2 regions of the Oceanobacillus sp. FSL W7-1309 genome follow, and region 2 is predicted to be linked to the other one. Evidence: a T-box and tRNA genes for the amino acid it is inferred to sense, from the RefSeq annotation. Region 2 holds a T-box; the other holds one or more tRNA genes.
What was found. A T-box is a leader RNA that pairs with one kind of tRNA and senses whether it is charged. The one in region 2 lies ahead of tyrS (tyrosine--tRNA ligase), so its partner is inferred to be a tRNA-Tyr.
Positions count from the first base shown of each region.

Region 1: it encodes a tRNA-Tyr, which carries the amino acid that the T-box ahead of tyrS (tyrosine--tRNA ligase) is inferred to sense. The anticodon was not compared.

Region 1 is NZ_JBBOBX010000001.1:410,549-425,207, reverse strand. It holds gene NST46_RS01985 (serine/threonine protein kinase) at 1-523, shown strand, start outside; rRNA gene NST46_RS01980 (16S ribosomal RNA) at 1,296-2,857, shown strand; rRNA gene NST46_RS01975 (23S ribosomal RNA) at 3,116-6,034, shown strand; rRNA gene rrf (5S ribosomal RNA) at 6,100-6,215, shown strand; tRNA gene NST46_RS01965 (tRNA-Glu) at 6,345-6,419, shown strand; tRNA gene NST46_RS01960 (tRNA-Val) at 6,424-6,499, shown strand; tRNA gene NST46_RS01955 (tRNA-Met) at 6,528-6,604, shown strand; tRNA gene NST46_RS01950 (tRNA-Asp) at 6,695-6,771, shown strand; tRNA gene NST46_RS01945 (tRNA-Thr) at 6,775-6,850, shown strand; tRNA gene NST46_RS01940 (tRNA-Lys) at 6,864-6,936, shown strand; tRNA gene NST46_RS01935 (tRNA-Leu) at 6,945-7,026, shown strand; tRNA gene NST46_RS01930 (tRNA-Arg) at 7,108-7,181, shown strand; tRNA gene NST46_RS01925 (tRNA-Ala) at 7,272-7,344, shown strand; tRNA gene NST46_RS01920 (tRNA-Met) at 7,355-7,431, shown strand; tRNA gene NST46_RS01915 (tRNA-His) at 7,457-7,532, shown strand; tRNA gene NST46_RS01910 (tRNA-Ile) at 7,555-7,628, shown strand; tRNA gene NST46_RS01905 (tRNA-Ser) at 7,649-7,741, shown strand; tRNA gene NST46_RS01900 (tRNA-Phe) at 7,767-7,842, shown strand; tRNA gene NST46_RS01895 (tRNA-Tyr) at 7,852-7,937, shown strand; tRNA gene NST46_RS01890 (tRNA-Gly) at 7,954-8,027, shown strand; tRNA gene NST46_RS01885 (tRNA-Ile) at 8,042-8,115, shown strand; tRNA gene NST46_RS01880 (tRNA-Arg) at 8,182-8,255, shown strand; tRNA gene NST46_RS01875 (tRNA-Asn) at 8,266-8,340, shown strand; tRNA gene NST46_RS01870 (tRNA-Ser) at 8,344-8,434, shown strand; gene NST46_RS01865 (PepSY domain-containing protein) at 8,644-8,946, opposite strand; gene NST46_RS01860 (HAD family hydrolase) at 9,150-9,866, shown strand; gene NST46_RS01855 (tyramine oxidase subunit B) at 10,025-11,149, opposite strand; gene NST46_RS01850 (sodium/glutamate symporter) at 11,149-12,492, opposite strand; gene NST46_RS01845 (MurR/RpiR family transcriptional regulator) at 12,647-13,498, shown strand; gene NST46_RS01840 (FAD-binding oxidoreductase) at 13,739-14,659, shown strand, end outside.
Region 2 is NZ_JBBOBX010000002.1:1,107,481-1,122,139, forward strand. It holds gene NST46_RS18200 (methyl-accepting chemotaxis protein) at 1-449, opposite strand, end outside; gene NST46_RS18205 (SRPBCC family protein) at 728-1,195, opposite strand; gene NST46_RS18210 (GNAT family N-acetyltransferase) at 1,227-1,802, opposite strand; gene tyrS (tyrosine--tRNA ligase) at 1,913-3,181, opposite strand; T-box leader at 3,314-3,604, opposite strand; gene NST46_RS18220 (transglycosylase domain-containing protein) at 3,795-6,704, shown strand; gene NST46_RS18225 (GNAT family N-acetyltransferase) at 6,886-7,539, shown strand; gene NST46_RS18230 (acetoin utilization AcuB family protein) at 7,541-8,188, shown strand; gene NST46_RS18235 (acetoin utilization protein AcuC) at 8,188-9,345, shown strand; gene motP (flagellar motor protein MotP) at 9,444-10,268, opposite strand; gene ccpA (catabolite control protein A) at 10,401-11,402, opposite strand; gene NST46_RS18250 (bifunctional 3-deoxy-7-phosphoheptulonate synthase/chorismate mutase) at 11,777-12,850, opposite strand; gene NST46_RS18255 (cell division protein FtsA) at 13,084-14,659, shown strand, end outside.

The sequences.
Region 1 (14,659 bases), on a different contig from region 2:
TGCTCCAGCTTATGTGTTTAAAAAATATGCAAAGGACAAAATTGATAAAGTTAAAGTAGAAGCAGGTGTTTATCAGATAATAGATGACTCTTCTTTCTTTTCAACATGTTTTGCTGCGTATGATGAATACCTCGTTTTAAGCTACGAGGAAGGGATGACTCTCTTTGACTGCGTTTTACAAGGGATTCACATTCCAGAGCAAGTTATAAATGATGTGGAGGATGCCCGGGAATATGTTCGTAATAAGGGTCTTAACCCACGTGATATCCATTTAAAAAATATATTACTTCAAAACGGAAGAGCAAAAATACTCGATGTTTCTGAATACATTCAGCCAGGTAATGATTTCAGATGGGAGCATCTAAAGAAAGGCTATGAACAATACTATCACTTAATTGATGGACATTCTGTACCTTACTGGTTAGTTAACACGGTACGAAAATGGTATAATCACCGAGATAAATATTTCTCTTCATATGAAGAGTTTATAAAATCCATTTTAAATTTCCTGTATAAAAAATAGGACACAAGGTTGATATTACGAAAGGAGTTCAAGAGAAAGGGTAAGGAGCGCCTAAATATATCAAACGATTGTAAAAAACAATTGAGATCAAGTTAATTGAATGTAAAAGGGGAGGGGACAGGTTTCTCATCCAAACAAATTTCATCATCCTCTTATTTTGCGGGTAGATGTTATATATAGGAGAATTACTATCATGTTAATAATAGTAGAGAATTACCATTAAACTTTGGTGTTTCTTCACTTTTCGGTTAAAGGTAAAAATAGCAGCTTGTTTTGATTACATTTTATTGCAAAAAAACTTGTAGTCATTTAGAAGAACAGATGATATCAATTTAATCGGATATCATTAGATCTTTCATATCTTAACTATAGAAGTGACTAGGGACAGAAGTTGACCCAGCATCCCACCAAAGAATATTAAATCTCGATAATAAATAGTATTGCAATAGCTGTCTATCTATGTTATATTAAATTTCTGCCACAAAACGGAGCTAAAAATAATAAAAAAGTTGTTGACTTTTAGTTTAATAGTGTGGTAAATTATTTCTTGTCGCTAAAAAAGTTCAATGCAAACAAGAAAATAATTCGAAAAAGTTATTGACATTATATTTTAATCTGTGATAGATTAATAAAGTCGCTTTAAAGAAGGCGGCAAACAAATTTGCTCTTTGAAAACTGAACAAAACAACCAGTATGTCAAGAAAAAGGAAACTCGTTTTTCTTTTTAAAACAAGTAGAAGTCAGCTTCTACAAAAGCTAAGTATTACAAACTTTTATGGAGAGTTTGATCTTGGCTCAGGACGAACGCTGGCGGCGTGCCTAATACATGCAAGTCGAGCGCAGGAAATAAACAGAACCCTTCGGGGTAATGTTTATGGAATGAGCGGCGGACGGGTGAGTAACACGTGGGCAACCTGCCTGTAAGATCGGGATAACTCGCGGAAACGTGAGCTAATACCGGATAACACTTTTCATCTCATGGTGAGAAGATAAAAGACGGTTTCGGCTGTCACTTACAGATGGGCCCGCGGCGCATTAGCTAGTTGGTGAGGTAACGGCTCACCAAGGCGACGATGCGTAGCCGACCTGAGAGGGTGATCGGCCACACTGGGACTGAGACACGGCCCAGACTCCTACGGGAGGCAGCAGTAGGGAATCTTCCGCAATGGACGAAAGTCTGACGGAGCAACGCCGCGTGAGTGATGAAGGTTTTCGGATCGTAAAACTCTGTTGTTAGGGAAGAACAAGTTGGGTAGTAACTGACCCAACCTTGACGGTACCTAACCAGAAAGCCACGGCTAACTACGTGCCAGCAGCCGCGGTAATACGTAGGTGGCAAGCGTTGTCCGGAATTATTGGGCGTAAAGCGCTCGCAGGCGGTCTTTTAAGTCTGATGTGAAAGCCCACGGCTTAACCGTGGAGGGTCATTGGAAACTGGAGGACTTGAGTACAGAAGAGGAGAGTGGAATTCCACGTGTAGCGGTGAAATGCGTAGAGATGTGGAGGAACACCAGTGGCGAAGGCGACTCTCTGGTCTGTAACTGACGCTGAGGAGCGAAAGCGTGGGTAGCGAACAGGATTAGATACCCTGGTAGTCCACGCCGTAAACGATGAGTGCTAGGTGTTAGGGGGTTTCCGCCCCTTAGTGCTGAAGTTAACGCATTAAGCACTCCGCCTGGGGAGTACGGCCGCAAGGCTGAAACTCAAAAGAATTGACGGGGGCCCGCACAAGCGGTGGAGCATGTGGTTTAATTCGAAGCAACGCGAAGAACCTTACCAGGTCTTGACATCCTCTGATACCTCTAGAGATAGAGTTTTCCCTTCGGGGACAGAGTGACAGGTGGTGCATGGTTGTCGTCAGCTCGTGTCGTGAGATGTTGGGTTAAGTCCCGCAACGAGCGCAACCCTTGATCTTAGTTGCCAGCATTCAGTTGGGCACTCTAAGGTGACTGCCGGTGACAAACCGGAGGAAGGTGGGGATGACGTCAAATCATCATGCCCCTTATGACCTGGGCTACACACGTGCTACAATGGATGGAACAAAGGGAAGCGAACCCGTGAGGTCAAGCCAATCCCATAAAACCATTCTCAGTTCGGATTGTAGGCTGCAACTCGCCTACATGAAGCCGGAATCGCTAGTAATCGCGGATCAGCATGCCGCGGTGAATACGTTCCCGGGCCTTGTACACACCGCCCGTCACACCACGAGAGTTGGTAACACCCGAAGTCGGTGAGGTAACCTTTTGGAGCCAGCCGCCGAAGGTGGGACTAATGATTGGGGTGAAGTCGTAACAAGGTAGCCGTATCGGAAGGTGCGGCTGGATCACCTCCTTTCTAAGGATTATTACGGAACCCTACCTTCGGGTAGGAAGGACATACTGTGTTGTTTGGTTCAGTTTTGAGAGAGTAAAAAAGATCTCTCAAAGGATTGAAGGATCTTCTGTTAAAACCCGTCACGTCCTGTGACGAACACAGAAGTCACCACATCCTGTGGAAGCTTGTACCTTGAAAACTAAATAAGAGTAACAACGACATCAATATTTTTAAATAAAAGCAAGGCTAATAAATTAGTACGCTTATTTACTGTAACTTAGTTAAGTGAATAAGGGCGCACGGTGGATGCCTTGGCACTAGAAGCCGATGAAGGACGGGACTAACACCGATATGCCTCGGGGAGTTGTAAGTAAACTTTGATCCGGGGATTTCCGAATGGGGGAACCCACTGTTCGTAATGGAACAGTACATGCATCTGAATACATAGGGTGCATGAGGTAGACCCGGGGAACTGAAACATCTCAGTACCCGGAGGAAGAGAAAGAAAAATCGATTTCCTGAGTAGCGGCGAGCGAAACGGAAAGAGCCCAAACCAGAAAGCTTGCTTTCTGGGGTTGTAGGACACTCCACTCGGAGTTACCAAGGAATTCTTTAAATGAATCGACCTGGAAAGGTCAGCCACAGAAGGTAACAGCCCTGTAGTTGAAAAAGAATTCCCTCCGGAGTGTATCCTGAGTACGGCGGAACACGTGGAATTCCGTCGGAATCCGGGAGGACCATCTCCCAAGGCTAAATACTCTCTAGTGACCGATAGTGAACCAGTACCGTGAGGGAAAGGTGAAAAGCACCCCGGAAGGGGAGTGAAATAGAACCTGAAACCGTGTGCCTACAAGTAGTCGAAGCCCGTTAATGGGTAACGGCGTACCTTTTGTAGAATGGACCGGCGAGTTACGATCGTATGCAAGGTTAAGTGGAAGACACGGAGCCGCAGCGAAAGCGAGTCTGAATAGGGCGAATGAGTATGCGGTCGTAGACCCGAAACCGTGTGATCTACCCATGTCCAGGGTGAAGGTCAGGTAACACTGACTGGAGGCCCGAACCCACGTATGTTGAAAAATGCGGGGATGAGGTGTGGGTAGGGGTGAAATGCCAATCGAACACGGAGATAGCTGGTTCTCTCCGAAATAGCTTTAGGGCTAGCCTCAAGAAATAGAGTACTGGAGGTAGAGCACTGATTGGACTAGGGGCCCTCACCGGGTTACCGAATTCAGTCAAACTCCGAATGCCAGTTACTTTTACTTGGGAGTCAGACTATGGGTGATAAGGTTCATAGTCGAAAGGGAAACAGCCCAGACCGCCAGCTAAGGTCCCAAAGTATACGTTAAGTGGAAAAGGATGTGGAGTTGCCCAGACAACCAGGATGTTGGCTTAGAAGCAGCCATCATTTAAAGAGTGCGTAATAGCTCACTGGTCGAGTGACTCTGCGCCGAAAATGTACCGGGGCTAAACGTATCACCGAAGCTGCGGATTGTTCTTACGAACAATGGTAGGAGAGCGTTCTAAGTGCTGTGAAGTCAGACCGTGAGGACTGGTGGAGCGCTTAGAAGTGAGAATGCCGGTATGAGTAGCGAAAAAAGAGTGAGAATCTCTTTCACCGAATGCCTAAGGTTTCCTGAGGAAGGCTCGTCCTCTCAGGGTTAGTCGGGACCTAAGCCGAGGCCGAAAGGCGTAGGCGATGGACAACAGGTAGATATTCCTGTACCACCTCATGATTGTTTGAGCGATGGGGGGACGCAGTAGGATAAGGAATGCGCACTGATGGATATGTGCGCCCAAGCAGTGAGAAAGTCAGATAGGCAAATCCGTCTGGCAATTTCAAGCTGTGATGGGGAGGGAAATTTAGTACCGAAGTTCCGGATTTCACACTGCCAAGAAAAGCCTCTAGTTAGATCATAGGTGCCCGTACCGCAAACCGACACAGGTAGGCGAGGAGAGAATCCTAAGGTGAGCGGGAGAACTCTCGTTAAGGAACTCGGCAAAATGACCCCGTAACTTCGGGAGAAGGGGTGCTTCATTTACATGGAGCCGCAGTGAATAGGCCCAAGCGACTGTTTAGCAAAAACACAGGTCTCTGCGAAGCCGAAAGGCGAAGTATAGGGGCTGACACCTGCCCGGTGCTGGAAGGTTAAGGGGAAATGTTAGCCGCAAGGCGAAGCTTTGAACCGAAGCCCCAGTAAACGGCGGCCGTAACTATAACGGTCCTAAGGTAGCGAAATTCCTTGTCGGGTAAGTTCCGACCCGCACGAAAGGTGCAACGACTTGGGCACTGTCTCAACGAGAGACCCGGTGAAATTATACTATGCGTGAAGATGCGCATTACCCGCGACAGGACGGAAAGACCCCGTGGAGCTTTACTGTAGCCTGATATTGAATGTCTGTGCAGCTTGTACAGGATAGGTGGGAGCCTTGGAAACCGGAGCGCTAGCTTCGGTGGAGGCATCCGTGGGATACCACCCTGGCTGTATGGACATTCTAACCCAGGACCGTGATCCGGTTCGGAGACAGTGTCAGGCGGGCAGTTTGACTGGGGCGGTCGCCTCCCAAAAGGTAACGGAGGCGCCCAAAGGTTCCCTCAGAATGGTTGGAAATCATTCGTAGAGTGTAAAGGCACAAGGGAGCTTGACTGCGAGACCTACAAGTCGAGCAGGGACGAAAGTCGGGCTTAGTGATCCGGTGGTTCCGCATGGAAGGGCCATCGCTCAACGGATAAAAGCTACCCCGGGGATAACAGGCTTATCTCCCCCAAGAGTTCACATCGACGGGGAGGTTTGGCACCTCGATGTCGGCTCATCGCATCCTGGGGCTGTAGTCGGTCCCAAGGGTTGGGCTGTTCGCCCATTAAAGCGGTACGCGAGCTGGGTTCAGAACGTCGTGAGACAGTTCGGTCCCTATCCGTCGTGGGCGTTGGAAGTTTGAGAGGAGCTGTCCTTAGTACGAGAGGACCGGGATGGACACACCGCTGGTGTACCAGTTGTTCCGCCAGGAGCATCGCTGGGTAGCTACGTGTGGAAAGGATAAGTGCTGAAAGCATCTAAGCATGAAGCCCCCCTCAAGATGAGACTTCCCATCACTTCGAGTGAGTAAGATCCCTCAGAGACGATGAGGTTGATAGGTTCGGTGTGGAAGCGTGGTGACACGTGGAGCTTACGGATACTAATCGATCGAGGACTTAACTAAATTCTTTATTTGATGTCTTGTTTACTCTTATTTAGTTTTTAAGGTATAAACCTAAAAAAAATAGGTCTGGTAGCAATAGCGAAGAGGTCACACCTGTTCCCTTGCCGAACACAGAAGTTAAGTTCTTCAGCGCCGATGGTAGTTGGGGCTTTGCCCCTGCAAGAGTAGGACGCCGCCAGGCAAAAGATTATTTCACAGTACCTAAATGGTAGCACAACGACTATTTGTCGATTGATCGTGGATTCGAAGTTTAACTTTTGAAATCTACCTGTGAAATTATTTCTTTGTTTATACTTGGGAAAATTTACCTGGCCCGTTGGTCAAGCGGTTAAGACACCGCCCTTTCACGGCGGTAACACGGGTTCGAATCCCGTACGGGTCACCAATATGGAGGATTAGCTCAGCTGGGAGAGCACCTGCCTTACAAGCAGGGGGTCGCAGGTTCGAGCCCTGCATCCTCCACCATATTTCATCTTAATACTTTATTTCATACCGCGGGGTGGAGCAGTCTGGTAGCTCGTTGGGCTCATAACCCAAAGGTCGTAGGTTCAAATCCTGCCCCCGCAACCAAAAATATAAAATTAAATTAACTTGAAATAAGCTAAAGCTAGAAATACTGGATAAATGTATCCGCTAGTTTTAACATATATTATTATTATTGGTCCGGTAGTTCAGTTGGTTAGAATGCCTGCCTGTCACGCAGGAGGTCGCGGGTTCGAGTCCCGTCCGGACCGCCAGATGCCGGCCTAGCTCAATTGGTAGAGCAACTGACTTGTAATCAGTAGGTTGGGGGTTCAAGTCCTCTGGCCGGCACCATTTATTACAGTAGGAGCCATTAGCTCAGTTGGTAGAGCATTTGACTTTTAATCAAAGGGTCGAAGGTTCGAATCCTTCATGGCTCATCTCATATGCGGGTGTGGCGGAATTGGCAGACGCGCTAGACTTAGGATCTAGTGTCTTCGGACGTGGGGGTTCAAGTCCCTTCACCCGCATTTTATTACTTGTCAAGCGTATAAGTAATTCAGCGGTAGAGCATTATCTTGCCGTTTCAATTTTCTTACTCAGCACTATAGGCGCCCGTAGCTCAATTGGATAGAGCGTTTGACTACGGATCAAGAGGTTAGGGGTTCGACTCCTCTCGGGCGCGTTATTCCGGGAACTTTAGCTTGGTAGAGCCCTTGGTTCAGGACCAAGGTATTGCAGTTTGAACCTTGTTTTCCCGATTATCTTTCTACATGGGGCCTTAGCTCAGCTGGGAGAGCGCCTGCCTTGCACGCAGGAGGTCAGCGGTTCGATCCCGCTAGGCTCCATTTGAATATTGGCGGCGTAGCTCAGCTGGCGAGAGCGTACGGTTCATACCCGTGAGGTCGTGGGTTCGATCCCCTCCGCCGCTACCATTCAAAATTAAATAATTGTATAATGGCGGTCGTGGCGAAGTGGTTAACGCACCGGATTGTGGCTCCGGCATACGTGGGTTCAATCCCCACCGGTCGCCCCATTATATTATGAAGAAAATATTAGGACCCTTAGCTCAGTTGGTTAGAGCTATCGGCTCATAACCGATCGGTCGCAGGTTCGAATCCTGCAGGGTCCATTATAAGTTCACCGTAATGTGGAGGTATACCCAAGTCTGGCTGAAGGGATCGGTCTTGAAAACCGACAGGCGGGTCAAACCGCGCGGGGGTTCGAATCCCTCTACCTCCTCCATACATAAATAGTTAATTAAATAATTGGCTCGGTAGCTCAGTCGGTAGAGCAACGGACTGAAAATCCGTGTGTCGGCGGTTCGATTCCGTCCCGAGCCACCATTATAATGTGGAGGGATAGCGAAGTTGGCCAAACGCGGCGGACTGTAAATCCGCTCCCATCGGGTTCGTAGGTTCGAGTCCTACTCCCTCCACCATATTATATATTACAATGCGGGTGTAGTTTAGTGGTAAAACCTCAGCCTTCCAAGCTGATGATGAGGGTTCGATTCCCTTCACCCGCTCCAATTACCTTTTCTTTGGGCCTGTAGCTCAGCTGGTTAGAGCGCACGCCTGATAAGCGTGAGGTCGGTGGTTCGAGTCCACTCAGGCCCATTCCTATATATTCTTACATTGGATTAAATTCCATACAATTGTATGTTATTATATACTTTTACATTTGCGCCCTTAGCTCAGTAGGATAGAGCAACAGCCTTCTAAGCTGTGGGTCAGAGGTTCGAATCCTCTAGGGCGCGTATAAACTATTCCACAGTAGCTCAGTGGTAGAGCAATCGGCTGTTAACCGATCGGTCGTAGGTTCGAATCCTACCTGTGGAGCCATTTGGGGAAGTACTCAAGAGGCTGAAGAGGCGCCCCTGCTAAGGGTGTAGGTCGTGTAAGCGACGCGAGGGTTCAAATCCCTCCTTCTCCGCCAGTATTTGGTTCACCAAGTGATAAGGATTTTGGTTTGTTTTTTTATCATAGGTTTAAATTCTGTTATCCCCTTAACTATATAATGAAATATCACTCCACAATTATGTAGGTCCACTACTTTTAAATCTTTTCCAAACTGATTGAAGTAATTCATACACAATTACATATAAAATGAGGAAAAGAGCATAACTCCATTCCTCATCCCACCGATTAATCTAACTCTATTTCAACTATTTCTCCAGTATTCATATTTATTGCTATTTCATATTTTACTCCTTGGGCAGTTATAACATCCACCTCATAAACCCTTACACCTTGTTTTGTGTCTAATTCTGCCTTAACAGCTTGACCAGGTACTTGTGCAAGTGCAATATCTATTGCTTCTTGAATAGTGATTTGACGTTGAAACTGTGGGGATTGGTTGTAATTTATTTGGTCATTCCATCCTTGATTTTGCCAGTGGTGTTGAGGCTGGTTATATAGATTTTGGTAATTCCAATTTCGATGCATCATGTATCATGCTCCTTCTTTGAATTCATTCAGTCACATTTTATGCATATGTCCCGAGTCTGTGTTGATGCCCGAATAAAATAGTGAAGAAGCCTATTTTAGTTTAACCGAACTATTGCGTTACATTTGATCAATAATGGAATATATCCAGCGCTTCTCCTGTCTTTTATAATATAGTATGATAGTAAGTAATGGAGGTCGATAGCATGGATACGATTATTTTTGATGTAGATGATACATTGTACGATCAAGCAGCATCATTTAAAAATACATGTAAGAAAATGATTGATGTACCTTTTACAGATGAGGAATTAAATAATTTTTATATCATAAGTCGCAAATACAGCGATGCATTATTTGACGATCAAGTAGCAGGGAAACTAACCGTTCAGGAAATGCATATCCGCCGGATTAAGGATGCATGTACGGAGATTGGTATTGAAATGACGGAGCAACAAGCAATAGATTTTCAAGAAGCCTATGTAGCTGAACAGCGAAAGATAGCGTTATTTGATGAAGTTATGGAACTGATGGATATTCTCATAGCCAATAATAAGCAAGTTGCTGTCTTAACAAATGGAGCAGAAGGGCATCAATCGATGAAAATTAAACAATTAAGGTTAGATAGGTGGATCTCTAAAGAAAATATGTTTATTTCAAGTGCCATTGGTCACGCCAAGCCATCCAAAGAAGCGTTCGAAGTTCTTGAGCATAAACTTGGGTTGGACAAGAATAGAACGATTTATATTGGGGACTCGTTTGCAAATGATATTGTTGGTGCAAAACAAGTGGGCTGGCATGCTGTGTGGATGAACCATCGAAAGCGAGATATGCCGGAGGGTACTGTTAAACCAGATAAGGTAGTGTATAGTGCGAGAGAGTTATTGGACTTATTTTCAGATGAGTTGTTTGTAGTTAGATAGCTATCACATTCATATTAACTAAGTAATATTGACGCAATGGTATGGACGGTTTCTAGTTGAAAGTCGAACATTCTTAACCATATGTTATAAAAAGAAGCCGATTATCTAGAATCGGCTTCTTTTATATAGGTTAATAGAAAATATTTTATACTTATTTTTTATTTTGTTAAGTACGAGCTTTCCCATAATGGTAGTACGGTACCAACATTTTTCTTTAAAGCATTTTGGTATACTTTATATGCCCATGCAACATCTTCTGTAGGAAGTCCCCCGGTCATACAGATAATAACTTCATCATCTGATTTTCGCCCTGTTTTTCTTCCGGTAATAATGTCACCGATATCGTCAACAGTGCTGCTATCAAATTCACCATTATGGATTAATTCTAGTAATTGACCTGACATGGTCCAGTCGCGGATACTCGAGAGTCCATCAGGATGCGCTAATCCATCTTCTAGCCATTTTTCATGCATCGACCATAAATCTGACACTATTCTAGCGTTTGCATAGACTCCATCTGATAAATCAGCTGCTCCTGTAAGGATAATGAGCGATCCGGGCTTCATGCTTTCTGCTTTTATTTGTGGTTTTATTTTCCCTGATGTGGCAACTGTCACAATATCGGATTGTTTTATACATCGGTCTAGATCGTCGACGACTTCAATTGGTATATTGAATAATTGCTCAAGTTTACTTGCAATTTGTTTTCCTTTTTCGAGGTTAATATCAAAGAGTACCACCTTTTCAATGCTATCAATTGAAGTAATGATTGCTTCAATACAAGACTGGTTAATGGCTCCTCCACCTACAGCACCTATTACTTTTGCATCTTTTTTGGCTAGATACTTGGACACAACTCCAGGAACTGCGCCGGTTCTCATCGAACTAATCAGATTCCCTGCCATAATCGCAAGTGGTGCACCAGTATCTTTATCATTAAGCGTAAATGTATGAACAGAGCGTGGTAGTCCATTATTGAGATTTTCAATATTAGAACCATACCATTTATTACCAATTACATTGAAATCTCCTCCGAGATAGGAAATAAGTGACATGAATCTTCTATCTGGACCAGCTTTAGGCATGTTTTCAAATGGCTCTTCTTTATTAAACCAGAGCATTAACCCATGATCATTTCTATTGGGGCCTCCCATCATATAGTCGCCCTTACCAATCAAATGAAACATGGATTCAATCGTATCCACACATTCTTTCATATTTAAAACACCAGCTTCAATTAGATCCTCTTCTTGTAGATATAAAAATTCAACTTTTTGACTCATTATGCTCTCCCCTTTAAATTAAATCTGAACCATTTTTTATAGTAAGAAACCAGCAATATCACGAATCCGAGACCAATAGTAATTACTGTAAGAAGCCAATGTTGTCCATTTAATATAAACAACGGTGAAAATGTAATAATTGCTATTTCGACTGGAGCTATTGGAATATATGCGAGACCAAATTCATCTAATGTATTGCTTTTAAACTTTGGATCAACAATTCTCAATAAAGCAATTGCAGTTGCAACAGCACCTGTAATCCATCCAAATGTAAAGATACCTTTTTCAAACCAGTTTTCCTGGAAATAGTTTTTCGATAGAATTCTATAGAAGAAATAGCTAATGATAATTCCAAAGACGATGAGAATACTAAATGGAATCATATTTTCAACAATAACTGTTAAATTAATAGATGCTATTCCAAAAGCGACAAGCAAGTCAGTAGCAGTTCCACCAATACTATTCATTATCCTGTTATCAATATATTCGTCTGCTTTTACCAATTGCATAAGATTCTTTAATATTAGTCCCACTAAAAAGGCAAGTGAGAATGCAGGGATAGATAGATTTGCATATAAAGATTCTCCGAATTGGCTTAAATAATACCCAATCATGGTTGCGAATAGTACCAGTATCAAATGGAATGCAAAAGGGTCGATTAATATACTGGAAACAGTATTTTCACCTAATGAATCACGCTTATTTTTTGGTAATAAGCCCGACTTTAATTCATCCGGGAGCTTGTCAAAACTGCTAATATAATTTGTGTTTCCTTTGTTGGCATTTGACTTAATTAATAGTAGTCCAACGCCGATTGCAATAATTGCTCCTATAGTTGCTGAGGTCATTGCAAGGGAAGTGGCTTCTTCCCAACCCTGGCTTTGAAAAGCTCCTCCTAATGCTGCTGCGGTACCATGGCCGCCGACAAATCCTGCTGCTAGTAATAAACCAAAGCCATTATGAACATCAAATAGTGGTACCAATAATATCAGCGCAAATAGTAATCCACCGCCCCACATGAATAGCATAATAATTTGCGAATAGGACCATAATCTTCCAACTTTATCAAACATATCCGACCACTTAAATTTCGGGGTAGATAAAGGGAGGGCAGCAAATACAATTGCAATTAATATGGATGGATAACTATCAATAAAATCCGAAAATGGTAATATATTAAATCCACTTTTTCCTAGAATAAGTCCTAGGATTCCAGCAATAATACTAGCTGGCATAAAAGATCGTTGAAATATCCCTACTTTTGCCCTCAAAAATGCTCCAATCAGCAATAACGTAGAAATGATACCTAAATCAACTAAGATATCCCAAACACTAAACTCCATATTGTAACCCCTTTCATTAAGTTGTTAATACTATATCATTATCTCAGGAAAAAATAAACCTTTTTTAGTATGATAGGAATTTTTTTTCCTTTTAATTTTTATGGGTATCAGGTAAAGTTATATTATATATAATAGATTAATAGGGGTGATAATTATGGATTCAAACATAAAAGATCAGCTAATAGCAATTCAATATGACTTGCCAAGGCAACAACAAAAGCTTTGTAAATATATGATTGAAAATATAGGTGAAATTTCAACAATGACAATTAATGAATTGTCAATAAAAAGCCAAGTAGGTACAACAACCATTTTAAGGTTGATTGAAAAGGTGGGTTATAAAAAATATCCGGATTTCAAAAAAGATGTGATTAAACATGTTTTCAATGATCGAAAAAATACATGGTGGCACCTGCAGAAGTCTTTAGAGGAAATGGATGAAGCAGAGAATTCCTTGGTTAAAGTGGGGAATAGCAGTATACAGGATATAGAATCAATGCTAAGAGAATTGGATGTAGAGGAATACAATAAATTTCTAAATCTGCTTCTACAATCGAATAAAGTTTGTTTCTTAGGGATGAGAACTTCAAAGTCGATTGCACTTTATTTTGAAATGATGCTGCGGGGAATACTTGATAATTTAGCACAACTGAGTTGGAATCCTGATTTCTTATACGATGATTCCTTGAATTTTCATAAAAACGATACGATAGTTGTAATCGCGCTATCACCTTATGCTAAGCAGACTATTGATTTTATAAAATACTGTCGTCAAAAGAAAGATGTTTCCATCGCTCTAATCACTGATATAGAAACCTGTCCAATTATACAATATTGTGATACGCATTTAATCGTAGGTCAAAGTAAAAATCGGTATAGTATTATTTCTACGATTGCTTTAATTGAATCTTTCATCATTGACCTTGGTAAAAATCAACCGGATTCTATTTCAAAGATTTCGAAGTTAAATCAAATCCACCAGGATAATAATGTTACTACGATCTGAATTTGAGTGGATAATCGTAAATTGATATATATAGAAGGAAATAGCTATCCTGCTGTTGTTTAAGATGAGCTATTTCTATTCTTTTTGTAGGGGGAGTAGACTGCTTTGACACTTGCTAGTCTACGTTTCTTCTATTTGCAAAATAAAACTAAAACGTTTACAATATAAATATACGAAATTTAGTATATTGTAATCTAAGAAATTAATCTAAAAATCTATAGAAAGAAGAGGAGGATCTAAATGCAATTGCAAGATATCATAACCGATAAAGAACGTCTATTCCTAGAAACGGAAGTTCCTGATGTATACAAAACGGATTTCTCTTATAAACAAGTTGCTACTGTACATGCGGTTGCGCTTCCCAATACAACACAAGAAGTAATCGATTTAGTCAAGTTTGCTAATAAAGAAAATATCCCCATTATTGCTCGTGGAGCTGGTACAGGTGTAGCAGGCTCTCAAGTTCCAATAAACGGAGGAGAATTAATTATTGATGTTCATCAAATGAATCGCATTCTAGCATTAGATGAAGAGACGATGACATTAACTGTGGAACCAGGAGTGCAGTTAAATGAAATTCAAGCATTTGTTGAAAATAGAGGTTATTTTTACCCACCAGATCCGGGCTCAAAAAACTCTACTATTGGAGGTAATATTGCCACAAACGCAGGCGGTATGCGAGCAGTAAAATATGGTACAACGAAAGACTATGTTCGTGAATTGGAAGTTGTCTTGCCAGAAGGAGAAAAGGTTACACTGGGAAGTTTAAACATAAAAAGCAGTTCTGGATACGATTTGAAGAACTTATTTATAGGTTCAGAGGGGACATTAGGAATAACAACGAAAATCAAATTAAAAGTGTTACCGCTGCCAAAATATAAAGAATCGGTTCTATTGGCTTTTCATACATTAAAAGATGCGACAAATGGTGTATTAACTATTCTTCAAAATGGCATCGAGCCAACAGCATTAGAATTATTTGAAAGAGGAACGATTGAATATAGTGAAAAATATACAAAGGTTTTATTACAAAGTCAAAAGGGCGAAGCATATGTCTTAATGACAATTGATAGTAATGAACAGGAGACTGTATTTCGCAAGATTAATACTGTGAATAATATTTTAAAAGGTCAAGCAGCAGAAATTATTCCTTTACTTACC
Region 2 (14,659 bases):
TGTACGGAATTTTCCATGATTTCTGTTGCGCTTTCCTCATTCCCATTTTCGAATTCAGCAAAAACCTCATCTGTTAACGTTCCCCACTCTATTTTTTTATCGATTAATACTTGCAGCTCATCTGAATCACTTAACTCCAATGCACGATTCTCTAAAGCAATGCTTGCTTCAATTCCATTTTGAAAATCATCCTTATATTGTTGGCTATCAAATAATAAATACCCACGAATCAAACTCTCACGCTCGACCATATCATATGCTAGCCCTTCGTCTACAATTAACAGCTCAAGCTCCGTATCGATTATCCCCTCTAAATCACTGTTTATTTCATTAATCGAATAAATGGTAAAGCCACTTAAAAGGATAGTTAAAACAATAACAACAGAAAAGCAAAATAATATTTTAGCTCGTAAGGTTTTAAAACTAAATAGGTTTGAAAACTTCTTCATGCTGTGATACCCCATTCTATATAATAGTAGTCTACTATATTTCTTCTATTGACTCCTTTTCCGAAATCAACTTGATAAATATATAGCTCTTTCTATTCTATATCGTATTACTTCAAAAATAGTTTAAGTGGTTATCCTAATTTTACAGAGAATTAACCATTCTAATTATTATGATAACTGTTTATTTCCTTATAATAATAGACCTCAAATCCTTGTCTCTCAAGAATTTGAGGTCTATTTATAACGAGGTTCATGTTTTTTCCATACATTGACTCACATTAATCATTTAACCCATTTTCTATATATTGTTTCAACGCATCCAAATCTTTCGCACAAGCTTTTTTAAACGTACCACCCATCATTTTACCGAAGAATTTCGCCATGCCAGTTAGTTCATTAATTTCTCCAGATAACGTAACATCCGTATCCATATCGTTTTCCGAAAAGAGATTATACGTGTAAATAAACTCTCCCTTCCCTGTTGTTCCTTTTGTGCCATCACAGCGAAGAACGATTTTCTCTGGATGTACTAGCTGAACAACTTCAAAGTGCTCTGTCGCTTTTTGTCCGAATATTTTTCTTGTTTCCAGCCACTGACTCCCCTCTTGAACTGGGCCCTCATCTAATCGCTCAATTCCTCCAAAGCCCTGCATCCACTCTTTTGCATCATCTAGATCGATCAGGCTTTCATAAACTTTTTCTTGTGATGCATGAATGGTCCGATGCACTTGAAATCGAATACTCAAATGAACTTCCTCCCTCGAATCGTTTCATAAACTAATTCATTTCTATTAATTCAAATTCTTCCTTCAAAATCGAATACAGCTTTAAGTCTTCATGTTCTCCCTTTACTAGCATCCCTTTACGGATAATCCCTTCAAACGTCATTCCGAGCTTTTCCATTACGTGCTCGGAACCGATATTTGCGACAAAGCACCTTGCTTGAATTCGGATTAAATCCATATTGGAAAATCCAAATGCTATGACTGACTTAGCCGCTTCTGTCGTTAAACCACATCCCCAGTAGTCTTGGTGGATACAATATGCAATTTCTGCACTTTGATGAGTTGGGTTCCAAGATGCAAGGTCAACCGTTCCTATAATCTTTCCTGTCTTTTTATATTCCATCCCCCATGGTGCTAAACTTTTCTTTTTATAATTGTTTAAGATGAATTCGACGAACGCTTCTGTATCTGCTAGCGATTGATGCGGGTTCCACGTAACAAATCTTGTTACCTCTGGATCTGAACAGTATGCATACATATCTGGTACATCTAGTTTCGTTATTTTTCTAAGTATGAGACGTTCTGTTTCAATTTTTGGCAAATCACTATAAGTGTCTTCTTTAATCATCGAAACCCTCCATTCGTTCTACTCATTATAAAGGATTTTTTCGAATATTAAAGCAGCTAAATTAAATAAGGCACGAATGTCATTACATCCGTGCCAAGTATTCGTTCTCTTTAAAATTGCACAAGAAAATATTTCTTCTTTCCACGGCGAATGATTGTAAACTGGTCTTCAATACGATCAGCCGCTGTTACCACATAATTAACATCTTGTTGTCGTTCGCCATTAATAGATACAGCTCCATTGCCAATATCTTCTCTTGCTTGGCGTTTCGATGAAGAAATGGAAGCTTGCACTAATAGGTCCACCAAGTTAATATCCTCTTTTTCCGCTTCGTATGTTGGTACATCCTTAAAGCCTTGCTCAATATCACTTGCGGATAACTCCTTCAAGTCACCGCTAAATAATGCTGCTGATATCTTAATGGCCTGATTCAGCGCTGCTTCGCCATGAATCGATCTTGTCATTTCTTCTGCAAGACGTTTTTGAGCAACACGATTTTCCGGATGCTGTTCTACTTCTTGCTCAAGGACTGCAATTTCTTCCTCAGGTAAAAATGTGAAATAACGTAAGAATTTAGCAACATCACGATCATCTGTATTAATCCAGAACTGGTAAAATTCATATGGTGTCGTTTTTTCTGGGTCTAACCATACCGCGTTTCCAGCTGTTTTGCCGAATTTTGTACCATCTGCTTTTGTAATGAGTGGTACTGTTAGTCCGAATACTTTTATTTGTTCGTCTTCATCTTCTCTGGAACGGCGGATAAGTTCCATCCCTGCAGTGATATTTCCCCATTGGTCACTACCGCCAATTTGTAAAGTACAATTTTCCTGTTCGTACAATTTAAGGTAGTCAAGCGACTGCAAAATCATATAGCTGAATTCGGTAAATGTAATTCCTTGTTCAATTCGGGCAGAAACAGATTCCTTTGCAAGCATGTAGTTGATTCCAAAATGTTTTCCTGCATCCCGCAGAAAATCAATAATTGTCATATTGCCAAGCCAGTCATGGTTATTTCTTGACTGTACCGGATTATCACCTTGATCAGTATCAACCAGTTTGCTAATTTGCTCTCTGATTTTCTCTGTAAACCCGTGGACAACCTCGCTCGTGTTCAAGGAACGTTCACTGGATCTTCCGCTTGGATCGCCAATCATTCCTGTTCCTCCACCTACAAGCGCAATCGGCTTATGTCCAGCTTGTTGGAATCTTTTTAACATGGTTAATGGCACTAAATGGCCAATATGCAGACTATCGGCTGTTGGGTCAAAGCCACAGTATAATGTAATTTGGTTTTCTTTCAAATGCTTTTCTAGCCCTTCTCGGTCCGTTACTTGATGGACCAGCCCTCGGTTTTCAAGATCTTGTAAAATGTCCATTCTCCACACTCCATTACTTTTTTATTAAAAAACCTGGCATTTGCAATCCTTTTAGCAAATACCTTAGTTCACTTATGCAGATAAGGCAGTTTCACACTTTCTTATCTGCAAACCAAAAAACTCGCCCCTAAAAAAAGGGACGAGCTGAACACGCGGTACCACCCTTGTTGCTAAAAAAATAGCCACTTGGGATTGTTAACGATGTCTCCACCGTTCTTTCCGTATAGAAGTACAAAGTCAGGTAAAATGACACTTCGAATTTCTTCGTTGGGCCTTTTTATCCTTCTTTAAAAGATGCACTGCTCCTACCGAAAGAAATGCTCCAGATTGTAATTCACTTGCAAATGTATACTGGCTTGCACCTTCCGCCAGCTCTCTTTAATAGGGATTTGCTAAGCTACTGCGATCTTTCATCACATCATATCAAAAGATGCTCAACAAGCAGCTAAATAGAATTGAGAAATTCATATTTATCCTTGTTCTTGAACATGCAATATGTATTATATACATTCATAACACATCTGTAATGCAATTGCAATATTTAATTTCTAAATACGATACAACAAAAAACACTCATATGCTATAATAAATATGAAATTTAGGGGGTTCACAAATGGAATTTAAAGAAAAAATGCTCGAATATAAGAAGAAGCTGTCGACCCTATGGAAAACAGGGAAAATCCAGCGTTCATCACGCGTTACCTACGATGTGGTGTGGAATGTTATTTTATTCGTTCTTGTTATAGGTTTTATTGGATTTATTTTTGCAGGAGCTGTTGGAGCGGGCTATTTCGCATCGCTTGTAAAGGATGAACCAATTCGTAGCTATGAGACGATGGCTCAGGATATTTATGATTACTCAGAAACATCGAAACTATACTTTGCTGATGATGTTTACTTTGGTGATATAAACTCCGATATACATCGTGAAGAAACAACATTAGAGAATATTTCACCAATTTTAACGCAGGCCGTTATTGCTACAGAAGATGAATATTTTAATGAGCATAAAGGAATTGTACCAAAGGCAATTCTTCGTGCAATGGTTCAGGAAGTTACCAATTCTTCTATCCAAACTGGTGGGAGTACATTAACACAGCAATTGATTAAAAACCAAATTCTTACTGATGAGGTTTCTTTTGAAAGAAAAGCAGTTGAAATGTTGCTCGCGCTGCGCTTAGAAAGATTTTTTGAAAAAGAGGAGATTCTGGAAGCCTACTTAAACATTGTGCCGTATGGCAGGGATGCTTCAGGCAGAAATATTGCTGGTGTTCAAACAGCTTCAAAGGGGATTTTTGGTATTGATGCTGATGAAGTTAATCTTCCTCAGGCCGCATATCTCGCTGGACTACCCCAAAGCCCTTCATCCTACACACCGTTTGTCAATAGTGGTGGTCTAAAGGATGAAGCAGGTATCCAACCAGGAATAAACCGAATGAAAACAGTACTTAATCGCATGTATGATATGGAGTACATTACAAAGGAAGAATACGAAGAAGCATTAGAATATGATATTGTCGCAGATTTCTCTGAAAAAAGTCCATCTCCAAGGGAAACATATCCAGTATTAACCTTTGAAATTGAGGAAAGAGCGACCAAGCTCATTAAAAAAATTCTCGCTGAAGAAGATGGGTATACATCAGGGGATCTTAATAAAAATGAAGCTTTAAACAAGGAATATGAAGAGCTTGCATCACGTGCGCTAAGAAATAACGGTTATGAAATTCATTCCACAATTGACAAAGAAATTTACGATGCTTTCCAGGAAATCGGTAAAAATTATGAGCACTATGGGCGCGATCATACGTTTACAGTAACGGATGATGAAACGGGTGAAACAACGAGCTGGACAGAGGAAGTACAGGCTGCCGGAATGATGATTGAAAACAATTCAGGCAGAATTATTAGCTTCTTTGGTAATCGTGCTCCAAGCTTAGATAATCATTATAACTATGCTACTCGTGCAGTCCGTTCGAACGGAAGTACGATCAAGCCTATACTGGATTATGCACCAGCACTTGAAAAAGGTGCCGTCCAACCTGGAACTCCGATAGCGGATTACCCAAGAACATTCCCAAACCCTGGAGGCGCACCGTATGAAGTAAGCAACTATGGTAACGCCAGCTATGGAATGGTTTCTGCACGGAGAGCATTAGCTGGTTCTTACAACATCCCAGCAGTGGATACGTATATGAAAATAATTCAGGACAATCCTGCTAAAGAATATTTAGAGAAAATGGGGATCACTACATTAACATCCGGTGATTACGTCCAACCTTCCCTTTCCTTAGGAGGAATGGATCGAGGTGTAACCGTAGAAGAAAATATCAATGCATTTAGTACACTTGGTAATAACGGTAATTTTTCGGACGGTTATATGATCGAAAAAATCGTATCAAAAGATGGAGATATCCTATATGAACATAAATCCGATCCGGTAGAAGTGTTTACGCCTCAAACAAGTTATTTAACACTTGATATGATGCGCGATGTCATTACATCAGGTACCGGGGCATACCTGAACTCACAATTAAAACATGGTGGAGTTGATTGGGCAGGTAAAACCGGAACATCGAACGATTATAAGGATGCCTGGTTTGTTGCCATCAACCCTAACGTTACCTTTGGTACTTGGATTGGGTATAAGACTCCAGCATCCGTTTATGATCCAAGCTATCCACTTAACTATAGCCAGCGTAATATGAAGCTTTGGTCCGAATTTATTAATGCAGCATCAGATATCAAACCAGAGCTTGTTGCACCGAAGGATAAATTCGAACGTCCTGGTGGAATCGTCGAGCGTAGCTACTGTTCTATTTCCGGAATGCTTCCATCGGAATTATGTGAAAAAGCTGGATTAGTAAAAACTGATTTATTTAATGAAAAATTCGTACCTACCGAAAAGGATGATAGTCTTATTTCTGGAAACCAAGTGCTTGTCGATGGAAAATCAGTAAAAGCTGGTTCCAATACACCTAGTGAATTTACGAATGGCAATGGAGTTACCTTTAATCCTGAATGGTTAAAACGAAATGGATTTGATAAACTCAGTGATCTTTCTGTCCTGTACCCTAGAGGTGAGGATGGAGAGAAGTGGAGGAAAATTGGCATTCCTAGTGGGTCTGCGGGGAGCTCGATCGAAGATGATGGCAAAGCACCTGGGGCACCAACATCAGTTAAAAAGTCAGGTAATAAGCTAACTTGGAGTAAGCCTGATAATAACGATATTGTTGGTTACCGTATTTATCGCGCAAACTCATCCGGCGGAGATTTTAAACTGGTCGGCAACTCCAGTCAAACCGAATATAATATTGGCGATGAAAATGCTGTATATACGATAAAAGCAATCGACTACTCTGGAAATGAATCCAAAGCATCGTCTGAATTTACGGTTGGTGACAAACCAAAGGATGATAATACATCCAATAAGGATAAAGACGATGATAACAAGGATGAAAAAGCAACGGATAATAAAGATAAAAAAAATGACAGCAATAATAAAAACAAATCAGATGATGATTAATGGATGATATATTTTTGAGGGAGCTTTTTAGCTCTCTCTTTTTTTATCACTCCACCTCCCCTACTATGCCTCTAAATGCCAGCCTATTCTTTTCGATAAACTTTCACAAAATACTAAAAATAGTAATTGAAATGCTGTATAATAGATGTATGAAAGCGGATTAAATACAGGTGGTGAACAAATGGAGCATGTAAAGACTTTTCACAGTATTTCTTACGAGACCGCTCAAGGAACCATCATTATTGAAGGACCATTATCTGCAACCGAGTTAAGCCAGTACTATTTCCATGAACAACTGACCGCTTTCCGGCCTGCAGCAAAACAATTCGAAGCCCTCCTTGAGATAGCTGAATTTCCAGAGGGAAGAATTATAGTTGCCAGAACAACAGATACAATTGTCGGCTATGTCACATACTTACATCCCGATCCCCTTGAAAGATGGTCAACGTTTAATATGGAAGATTTGATAGAATTAGGTGCAATTGAAATGATTCCTGCGTATCGCGGGGAGAGGGTTGCCTCAAACCTTTTAAAGGTTTCCATGATGGACGAGTATATGGAAAACTATATCATTATCTCTACTGAATATTATTGGCACTGGGATTTAGAAGGAACGAAATTAAGCATTTGGAATTACCGCAAAATCATGGAGAAAATGATGGCTGCAGGCGGATTGCTTCCTGCACCGACAGACGATCCTGAAATAATTTCTCACCCAGCAAACTGTTTAATGGTTCGAATCGGGAAAAATGTTCACGAGGAGTCCATTCAACAATTCGATAAACTTCGCTTTTTAGCACGAAATAAATATCGGGACATGAGAGAAGGTTTATAATATGCATGTTGAAGAGGTTATGAAAAAGGAAGTCGTAACACTCAAGCCTGGAGCAACAATTTCAAACGCATTAGAGCTACTGGAAAAGCATCGCATCCGTCATATTACCATCGTGGATGATGCTAACCAGGTGATTGGAATTGTTTCCGACCGCGATGTACGTGATGCTAGTCCATCAACATTTATTAAAGATGCAGATAACAGTGAATTGCAAAATGAAATCCAAACAATTATGAGTCATCCCGTGATTACGATTCATCCAATGGATTTTGTCGAAGAAATTGCTTCGATTTTTTATGATAAAGAAATTGCTTGTCTTCCAGTTGTCCGTAATAATCGTTTAGTTGGGGTTGTTACAGAAAAAGACATGCTTTATACATTGATCCAATTAACAGGCACCCATGTTCAAAGTTCCTTAATTGAAGTAAAGGTTCCTGACAGACCTGGAATTCTGCCTGAAGTTACAGCTATTTTCGGAAAAAGAAAAACGAATATTGCCTCGGTCTTAGTTTATCCGTATAAAAGTGATTTAGATTATAAAGTTCTCGTATTCCGTATCCAGACAATGAATCCAATGCCTATTATCCAAGACTTGCGCAATGCTGGCTATGAATTGCTGTGGCCAAACGATGGGCTTGGGCTGACATAATGCGAAACAATTCGGCCTTTGTCTTTTCCAATGATTATCTTACCTATCATTTTCATAAAGATCACCCCTTTAACCACAAAAGGGTGCAATTAGCGAAGGAATTATTGGAATTGAGTGGTGCTTTAACAAATCAGGATATTATTCCTGCAAGGATGGCAACGGATGAAGAGCTTGCACTATTTCATGATTATGATTATATCGATGCGGTGAAACGAGCTGGGCGAGGCGGGTTAAACGAAAAAGCAGGACAGGAGTATGGTTTAGGAACGGAAGACACACCGATTTTTAAAAATATGCATGAGGCAAGTAGCTTTTTAGTTGGCGGTACATTAACCGCTGTTGATGAAGTGATTAGCGGCAACAAAGATCATGTGCTTAATCTTGGAGGTGGGTTACATCATGGTTTTGAGCGAAAGGCTTCTGGATTTTGCATTTACAACGATAGTGCAGTTGCAATCAAATATATTCGTGAAAAATACAAATTAAGAGTGTTATATATTGATACCGATGCCCACCATGGTGATGGCGTACAATGGGCGTTCTATGATGATCCAAATGTATGTACCTTCTCGATTCATGAAACAGGAAGATACCTTTTCCCTGGAACAGGAAATGTGAATGAGCGTGGTATTAAGGAAGGGCATGGGTATTCCTTTAACCTTCCAATTGATGCCTTTACACAGGATGAATCCTTTCTGCATGTCTATGAAACTGCAGTAAGAGAAATTGCAGCATTTTTCAAGCCGGATGTCATTGTGACCCAGAATGGGGCTGATGCGCATTGTTTTGATCCTTTAACACACCTTTGTGGCACAATGGCAATTTATGATCGAATACCGTTCGTGGCACATGAATTGGCACACGAGTACTGTAATGGAAAATGGATTGCAATTGGTGGTGGAGGGTATGATATGTGGCGTGTTGTTCCGCGTGCCTGGGCACAAATATGGAATGTGATGAAGCATGGCAAACCAGCAGCAGGAGCTATTCCAGTTCAATGGATAGAGAAGTGGCAAAACGAATCTCCTGTCAGGCTACCAGCCAACTGGCATGATAGTGAAGAAGCTATTCCAGAGATTCCTAGAAAGGCTGAGATCTCAGAGAAAAATGAACAATTATTAAAAAGTCTATTAAAGTATACGAAACCAATTCGGTAGACATCGAAAATTAGATTCCTATAAGTAAGGCAAGAAGCTGTCCATTATAGACAGCTTCTTGCCTCGTGAATCGATATCAGATTCTGTTTTTCAATTCTTTACGCTTCATTTATACGCTCTCCAACGAAGCTTTCGTTACGCCCAACATCTTTTCTTTCTTTTGCTTCATTTGAAAGAAAGGCACTAAGCTTCTCTTCTAAAATTCGCGGATTTTGTCCCGATTGAACACCAATAATACCTTCAATAATAATTTGCTTTGTAAAAACCTCTTCCTCTGTCTTTGCTTCAAGCTTGCTAGCCATAGGATGGAAAAACAGATTAGCCAGTACAGTTCCATAAAGGGTCGTAAGGAGCGCTACTGCCATACTCGGACCTAACGTTCCAGGATCCTCTAACGTATTCAGCATGAGAACAAGACCGATTAATGTTCCAATCATTCCCCATGCAGGTGCATAATCCCCTGCCTTTTCAAAAAGTACTCTCCCTTTGTAATGTCGGTCTTCCAAAGCTGTAATTTCAGCATTCATAATATCAGTAACAACCTCTGGATCAATACCATCTACCGCAAGCAGTATACCCTTTTTAATAAATGGGTCTTCAACTTCCTCGAGCTCATTTTCCAATGCGAGAATGCCTTCCCTTCTCGCCCGCTCTGAAAGACGCACGAATAGTTTAATTAGTTCAGGAAGCTGCATATCATTTTTATGAAATGCCTCCTTCATGATCTTACCTGTTAATTTAATTTGGTCCATTTTGAATGTGACCAGCATGGAAGCAACTAAGCCACCGAGTACAATAAATACGGAAGGTATGTCAGCAAACGATGCAACCCCCTCCGTACCACTATTCGTCATAATTGCTAACATAAGCATAATAAAACCTAGAGTAATACCAATTGGAGTTAGGAAATCGCGTTTTCTCATATTCATTTAGCTCCCTATGTTACTTTACTAAAACAAGAAGAGTTCAAAAGGTTACCTATTTCCGCAGCATAAGCTCTTCAAATTGGTTGGTAACATTTTGAACATCTATCTAATTTACTATTTATATCGGTATTATTTTTCTAATGTTGAGTTTCTTAATTCAAGTCGATGTGGTAATACAACATTATTATCTTCTACTTCTTCTTTATTCATATATTTTGTAAGCAGACGCATTGCTACTGCACCAATATCATAGGTTGGTTGTACAACTGTAGTCAATGTAGGTCGCACCATTGTTGCAAGTCTTGTGTTATCAAAGCCAAATACTTCGAGATCATTTGGTACATCTAATCCCCTGTCCTGTGCTCCATGAATAACACCTAGTGCAAGCTCATCATAAGTTACAAATATAGCAGTCGGTTTTTCATCCAAGTTTGCGAAATATTCTACTGCATCTAATCCCGTTTGATAAGCATAAACGCCTCTGTAAATGAATTCTTCATTAATTTCAATAGAAGCTTCCTTGAGCGCACGAACGTATCCATTATATTTTAATGTATTAACACCAAAATCTAAATTACTTGCAACTAATGCAGGGTGTTTGTGTCCTTTATCGATCAAATGTTTAGTCGCTTCATATGCCGCGAGTTCATAATCGATATTTACTGAAGGAATCTGATCTGCGGGATCATACGTAGCTGCAAGTACAACTGGTACAGAAGACGTTTTGAATTGTTGGATATGATCCTCGTCGATGCTGCCTCCCATAAATAAAATTCCGTCCACTTGTTTTTCTAGCATCGTATTGATGAGTTGCAGTTCTTTATCTTTGTTCTGATCCGAACTACTCAAAATAATATTATATTTATACATCGTTGCAATGTCTTCAATTCCTCGGGCAAGTTCGGAAAAGAAGATATTCGAGATATCTGGAATAATCGCTCCTACAGTAGTTGTTTTTTTACTTGCCAATCCTCTAGCCACTGCATTTGGACGATAGCCTAATCGTTCAATCGTTGCTAATACTTTTTTACGTGTTGTTGGTTTTACATTCGGGTTTCCGTTAACAACACGAGACACTGTAGCCATTGAAACATTCGCCTCACGAGCTACATCATATATCGTTATGTTCATCTAAAGTCTACCTCCTAATATTACAAATCGACTTCTATTCTTTATATAATACTCTAGGATGAAAAAAATTACAAAAAAAATCTTAAAAACCAAGAAATTGTCCTAAAATGTACACAAATGCGAGTTCATCCACTATTAGTTTTAACAAAAAACAATACTAGCATACTTTTATTACTTACTGAAGTGAAAGTTATGAAAATGAATTTCCCAAAATGCTATACGATCATACGGCTTCATAAGCATATCATTATATAAGCGTCAGTGATAGTCGACAATGTTAATGGCACTCATTATTATAACGAAAGGAGGATTTTCATTACCTCCTCCAAAAAAAAAGAAAGGCTGCATAATTGCAGCCTTTCTTCTACTATTATCTATTTCAATCGATTTTCGATACCTTTAAGCTCTTCAAAGAATATATCGAATGTTGGAATGTCCATTTGCTGTGCAGAGTCGGATAACGCCACCGCAGGATCTGGATGTACTTCAGCCATAACACCATCAGCTCCAATTGCAAGTGCTGCCTTCGCAGTCGGTAGTAGTAAGTCACGTCTTCCTGTCGAATGTGTAACATCAACCATTACCGGAAGATGTGTTTCTTGTTTCAAAATTGGAACTGCTGAAATATCTAATGTGTTACGTGTTGCTTTTTCGTATGTTCGGATACCACGTTCACATAAAATAATATTCCCATTACCACGGGAAATAATGTACTCTGCTGCATTGATGAATTCAGAAATCGTTGCCGATAAACCACGTTTTAATAGTACTGGTTTATTTGTATCCCCTGCGGCCTTCAATAATTCAAAGTTTTGCATGTTTCTTGCACCAATTTGAATCACATCAATGTAATCAACAGCTTCTTCAATATGTGCTGGGTTTACAATCTCACTAATTACCGCTAAATCATATTCATCAGCAACTCGTTTTAAAATTTGGAGTCCTTCTACGCCAAGTCCTTGGAAATCGTAAGGTGAAGTTCTAGGCTTAAACGCTCCCCCACGCAGTAATTTAAGTCCTTTACTTTTTACAGATTCCGCAACTGCAGCCACCTGCTCATAGCTTTCAACTGCACACGGTCCAAAAACATAGCTAGTGTTACCATTTCCTACTTTAGCACCTTTAATGTCAATCACTGTATTTTCAGGTTTCTTTTTTCGAGAAACGAGTAATGCTTTACTATGATCATCTTCCTGCAATTCCAAACTCGCTTTAAAAATTTCTTTAAAAATATGCTCCAGTGTTGAATTTTGAAAAGGACCATTATTGTTATCCTTAATTTTATCCAACATTTCTCTTTCACGTACTGGATCAAATCGTTTGATACTTTGCTTTGTTTTCAACTGACCGATTTGCTGAACAATCTCTGCACGACGGTTTATTAATTCCAAAATTTCTAAATTCACATCATCCATCTGAACTCTAAGCTGTTCCATTTCATTACTCATTTCCAGTCCCCCTGAAGTCATTTTTTAATAATTAGAGACAATTATAGCTAAAATTCTTTTATTTGTCACCAATAAGTTTATAATATAATAGATATCTTTTTACTATTCTCTTTTTTGAGACCCGTTTTGGAGAGACTGAGATCAGGCACTAAGAAGCACAACTGCCTGGCATGACACCGGACGGATAAGATTGTAAAAAACTATCATACTATTAAAAGGAAGGAGTTTAAGCGATGGGAGAACCTATTTTTGCCCTCGATATTGGCACTCGTTCCGTTACTGGCATTATATTGGAGAGTCTCGATAACAAATTCAAAGTTATTGATTATTATATGAAAGAACATACAGAACGCTCAATGCGTGATGGACAAATACATAATGTAGTAGCGGTTGCTCAAGTCATTCAAGAGGTCAAAGAAAAACTTGAAGAAAGAGCAGGTAGCCCGTTTACCAAAACCTGTGTTGCCGCAGCCGGAAGATCATTAAAAACAGTGGAAGCAAGTGCTTCCATTTCATTGCATCATCACCCAATTACAGATTTAGATGTTATCAAGCATTTAGAGCTCACTGCTGTTCAACACGCACAGCAAACACTAGCGAAAAAAGATAAAAATAATGATTACAATAACTATTACTGTGTTGGGTATTCTGTTCTAAATTATAAGTTAGATCAAGAACAAATCGGCTCGCTCATTGACCAGAGCGGTGAAGAAGCTACAGTTGAAATAATTGCTACGTTTCTTCCTAAAATAGTTGTCGAATCATTGCTAGCGGCCCTTCGACGTGCAGATCTGGATATGGAGGCTCTAACACTAGAGCCAATAGCAGCGATCCATGTGTTAATACCCGAGTCGATGCGCAGACTGAATGTAGCGCTTGTTGATATTGGTGCAGGAACGAGTGATATTGCAATCACGGATAGAGGTACTGTTGTAGCCTATGGAATGGTACCTATCGCTGGTGATGAAGTGACTGAAGCGATAAGTGATCATTACTTACTTGATTTTCCTAAGGCTGAGGAAACGAAACGAGCAATCGTGAATAACGGGGAATACACGGTTGCAGATATACTAGGTTTTGAATCTGTCATCACCTATGAGACACTTGCCAAAGATATTGCAGCATCTGTCGAGCGTCTGGCTGAAGCAATAGCTACTGAAATTCTTCAGTTAAATGCAAAAGCTCCGCGTGCAATCATGCTTGTTGGTGGAGGAAGCTTAACACCAAACTTAACAACAAATCTTGCAGATAAAATGGATCTTCCGCATAATCGGGTTGCTATTCGTGGAAGCGACGCAATCCAAAATTTACGTCATGAAGGTGTCCCAACGGGTCCTGACTTTGTTACGCCAATTGGTATTGCAATTGCCGCCAGACAAAATCCTGTGCACTATGTGAGTGTAACAGTGAACAAGCAAGTCATTCGACTATTTGAGATGAAGCAACTTACTATTGGCGATTGCTTGATTCAAGCTGGGATCAAATTGAATAAGCTTTATGGAAAACCAGGGTTAGCCTCTATTGTTACTGTAAATGGTAAAGAAATAACACTACCTGGCAGCTTTGGCAAAGCACCGCAAATCTATTTAAACAATAACGCCGCCCACGTTGATGACTTAATTATAGATGGAGATGATATTGAATTTGTTGCTGGTGCCGATGGAAAGCCAGTACAGACGACCTTAAAGGAACTTATAGGTGAAGCTCCATCTATGACTATCTTCTATAACAAAAAGCCTTATAAGCTGCAAACAGATTTTTATGTAAATGGCAGTATTAAAAACTCAAATTATAGTATAAAAGATGGCG